2 regions of the Sinorhizobium sp. RAC02 genome follow, and region 1 is predicted to be linked to the other one. Evidence: predicted binding sites of a transcription regulator. Region 1 holds the regulator's gene; the other holds the start of a gene.
The links. The regulator LexA, encoded in region 1, represses DNA repair genes until DNA is damaged. The targets are predictions, from matches to a motif close to TGTTCNNNNTGTGTTCNG.
Positions count from the first base shown of each region.

Region 2: a site for LexA is predicted at 931-948, ahead of BSY16_RS02940 (ribonuclease T2 family protein). Genes of this name have one in related genera too.

Region 1 covers NZ_CP016450.1:1,273,660-1,275,860, forward strand. Annotated here, with positions in the region: gene BSY16_RS06040 (ComEC/Rec2 family competence protein) at 1-914, shown strand, start outside; gene lexA (transcriptional repressor LexA) at 1,015-1,737, opposite strand; tRNA gene BSY16_RS06050 (tRNA-Lys) at 2,038-2,113, opposite strand.
Region 2 covers NZ_CP016450.1:625,779-627,979, forward strand. Annotated here, with positions in the region: gene BSY16_RS02935 (alpha/beta hydrolase) at 1-790, opposite strand, end outside; gene BSY16_RS02940 (ribonuclease T2 family protein) at 964-1,719, shown strand; gene BSY16_RS02945 (hypothetical protein) at 1,835-2,201, shown strand, end outside.

The DNA of each region.
Region 1 (2,201 bases):
CCTTCGGTCTGATCGCCGTGCTTTTGATGCCCTTTGGCCTCGATGCCATTCCCTTCGCGATCATGGGCAAAGGCATCGAGTGGATGATCACGCTGTCGACATGGGTAGCCGGCTGGAAGGGCGAGATCGTCACCGGCCGCATCCCTGCAACCGCCTTCTTGCTCATCGGCATCGGCAGCGGCCTCGTCTGCCTCCTGCGCACCCGACTGCGCCATGCCGGCACGCTTCTCGTCGTCGTCGGAATCCTTGTCGCCTGCTGGCCCGCTGGAGGCACAAGGCCGGAGATTCTCGTGTCGGAAGATGGCCGCCTGGTCGCCATTCTGCGTGGCGAGAAAGCAGCGACCAACCGCGCACGGCCACCGGATTTCATCTATGCGCAATGGCGGCGCGCCCTTCGCCTCGAAACACTGCTGAAACCCGAGCTACGCAAGACGAGCGGCCTGACAGTCAACATCGAGAAGGAGGACCCTGCCACTACGGCCAGGCAGAAACGACCCCGCCGCGAAGCCGACCGACAGAAGGCCAAGGCGGCCATGGCCGCAGCATTCGATACAGCCCGCACTCACGACAGCTTCATCTGCGAGACAAAAGCCTTCTGTGCCGCCATTTCCCCCAGCGGTTGGCGCATCGTGGCGCTGGAGGACCTCGCCTTCCTCGGTACGGCCTGCGACGGTGCAGACCTCGTCATCGTGCCCGTCGCAATCCGTTTGGAAGCTTGCCGTTCAGGTGCACGCCTCATCACGGTTCGCCATCTGAGGCAAACCGGCGCCCTGGAAATCCAGCCGGCGGCCGATCCCGCAAACTCTGCCCTCTCCGACGCCCTTTTCACCCCGGCTGTTGAAACGCTTCATCGCCCCTGGTCACGACACCGCACCTATGATTGGCGTAGTGGTACCTATGAAGCGAGCGGATGACAGCGCGTCGTGATCTCTCAAGTTCACTCCCCAAGCCTTGGTTTCTCGATGTTTTGCAGGCGTTATTGCTAAACCGCCGCACGCGTTTACGCGACACGCTTTAATGGTAGCGGCGAATAAGCCCGACGAGCTTGCCCTGAATCTTGACGCGGTCCGGTCCGAAAATACGGGTTTCATAGGCCGGATTGGCGGCCTCAAGCGCGATGGATGCGCCCTTGCGGCGGAAGCGCTTCAGCGTCGCTTCCTCGTCATCGACCAGCGCCACGACGATTTCACCGGGATTGGCAGTGTTCGCATTGCGAATGATGACGGTGTCACCGTCGAGGATGCCGGCCTCGATCATCGAATCGCCCTTGACCTCCAGCGCATAATGCTCCCCGCCACCGATCATTTCGGCCGGCACGGTGATTTCATGGGTATTGTTCTGGATCGCCGAGATGGGCACACCCGCGGCGATGCGTCCCATGACCGGCACGGAAACGGAGGAGGGCATGTCTGCCTGGCTCGACGTCCGCTGGGGCGGAGCGGCCGGCACCGGCTGCTTGCCAAGGCTTCCTTCGATGACCGATGGGGAGAAACCGCGCCGCGGCTGAAGGCTGGGCGAATAGGCCTCCGGAAGTTTGATCACTTCTAGGGCGCGGGCGCGGTTTGGCAATCGCCGGATGAAGCCACGCTCTTCAAGCGCCGTGATGAGCCGGTGAATACCCGATTTCGAGGCGAGATCCAGAGCATCCTTCATTTCATCGAACGACGGCGGTATGCCGGATTCCTTCATCCGTTCATGGATGAACAAGAGAAGTTCCTGTTGCTTACGTGTCAACATCGCCGTCCACCCCAGAATCGCGAAACAAATATAGAACATACACTATCTGTTCCATATGTGTTCTGCAAGAGGCCCGCACCTACAGAAGCGTTATGACAGGCAGTGCGCTGAGTAATTGAACGCCTTCGGCGCTTCTTGCCCTTTGTTCTCGGCCGCGGAAGGCGACGCCACAACCTAGCGCATCTCTTGCGAAATGCGAGCCGGTCGAAGCCTTGGTCTTCGCGGGATTACTTGGGACTTTTTTCACCCCATGCGGCAGGCTCGAAAATACTGCAAAAGCCTGGGGGTCAAGGGTTCGAGTGGTGAGCGCGCAGGGATTCGAACCCTGGACCTACTGATTAAAAGTCAGTTGCTCTACCGGCTGAGCTACACGCTCCCAGGCGGTGCGAAGACGCCCCGCGGAAGTGCGCGGAACATAGGCAGGAGGATTTGCCGGGTCAACCCGGAAAATGCGATGAAAAACA
Region 2 (2,201 bases), 650 kb from region 1:
CCGCAAAAGCCAGGGTTGCGCGCCCGAGATCGGTCGCGGGATCCTCGGCGCCGCCGACGAGGTGGATCGGCAGTCGCTTGGGGAGACGGGCGAGCCCGGCGGCGGAGGCATCGTAGAAGGTGACGGCGAAGATATCGATCCACATCGAGACATTGACGTCGAAGCCGCAGAGCGGATCGGCAATATAGGCATCGACTTCGGCGGGGTCGTGCGACAGCCAATCGAACGTCGTGCGTCGCCCGGTGATGGATTTGCCCCAGGTATCGAAGGTAAGGCGCGGTAGCACGCCGCTGGGAACGTCCGAGCCTTTCAGCATGCGCTCCGCCGCCAGCACGGTTTGCGCGAGGCGTCCCGCCAGTCCCGGTTCCAGGTTCGAGTTCCAGACGGCGAGCCCGTCGATAGCGCTCGGATGGGCCTCGGCGAAGGCGAGGGCAAACAACCCGCCCATAGAATGGCCGAAGAGCACGACGGGCAGACCCGAATGCCGGCTGACCGCATGGTCGCGCACCGTGCGCATGTCGGCGAGGACACGGCTCACGCCGTCGCGTGGGGCAAACTGCCCGAGGGGTGCATCCGGCGCTGTGGTGAAGCCATGGCCGCGATGGTCATGCGCATAGACGTGAAAACCTTGCGATGCCATTTGCGCGGCAAAACGGGCGTACCGTGCGCTGTGCTCGGCAAGGCCATGGCTGATGAGGAGGATGCCGCGTGCCTCGCCGCGGGCGGCTTCGTGTCGCAGCGCAAGCGTCGCCCCGCTCGGGCTTTTGAGCGTTTCGGCCTCTGAAAACACGGCTGTTCCTCCCGTTTCCAAAAGGTCAACGCGATTTGCCGTGCAAAGACAATGGGATGCGACGTGTATTTTTTGTGCGCCTCCCGTTTTTCGCGATTTTTCAGATTCCTGGTTGCATTTTCCTGATTTTTGGTTGCATATGATCTTGTTTTGTTCTCGTGCGGAGGCTGGTCATGAAGACGAATGCTGCACTGACTTTCAACACCGTTTTGTTCCTTTGCGTCATGTGTCTCTCCTGCCTCGTCGGAGGAGTTGGCCTTGCCGTCGCCCAGTCTGCGCCCGCTGGTGGCGGCCAACGGGAAGTCCTCGCCGTCAGTTGGCTGCCCGGCTATTGCGCGGCGCGACCGAAGAGCCGCGGCTGTGCGGATTTTTCGGCGACCTCGCCGGCTGCCCGGCAGCTTTCGCTGCTCAGCCGCTTCCAGGTGCGCAAGAGCTATTGCGGTATCGAAGCCGACCTCAAGCAAAAGGCGCGAAAGGGCAAATGGACGGATCTGCCGGAGATCGTGCTCGCGTCAGGCACCAAAGAGCGCCTGCTCGCGGCCATGCCTGCCGCACGCCTTGGCCTCGACCGTCAGCAATGGCTGAGGAGCGGCAGCTGCGTCGCCGCCTCGGCAGAGGTGTATTACAGCCGTTCGCTGGACCTCATGGATCAACTGAATGCCTCTCCGGTGCGGGCGCTGTTTACGCAAAAGGCCGGCGGAACCCTGTCGCTTACGGACGTCCGCGCCGCTTTCGACCAGGCCTTTGGCCGAGGCGCCGGCGAACGGGTGCGGCTCAGCTGCCGCAAGGCTGGCGACAAGACCCTCATTGTCGGCCTGACGATCGGCCTTGCAGCGGGCGAGGGTAAGCTTGAGAACTTGATCGATGGTTCATCGCCAACGAAGTCGCGCTGCACCGAGGGGGACCTGGGCATGGGGCAGGCCGGCTAGCCTTGCCCGGGTCTGGGTCTCTGCGAAGGCGTCGTTGCATCAGGCAACGGCGGGAGGACGCGGAGCTGGCAACGCAATTTTAAGCGGACCCACCCTATCGTCCGGATCGCAAGAGATGCGGGGCAAGGCGATGGCGGAGAGTGTTTCCGAAGCGGAAATTGGGGCCGGCACGCTGGATGCCGCCTCCGCGATGCGATCCTTCGGTGTCGTCTTTGCTACCAGCCTTCTGATCGTGCTCATGGATTTTGCGGACGGCAGCCTCTTCAATGTCGATGTCGATGACCGGCTTCGCGAATTGCAGATCCGGTTCCTGCTGTCGGAAAAAGGGAGTTGGTACGATCCGACGCTGCCTTTCATCGCGATGCCGGAACCCTATCTTTCCCCCTGGTCGCGTCTCGTCGATCTTCCCTATGTCGCGATCGCCAAGGGGCTGTCGCTTGTAATGCCGGCGGGCCAGGCGCTGCAGGCGGCGTTCTGGATCT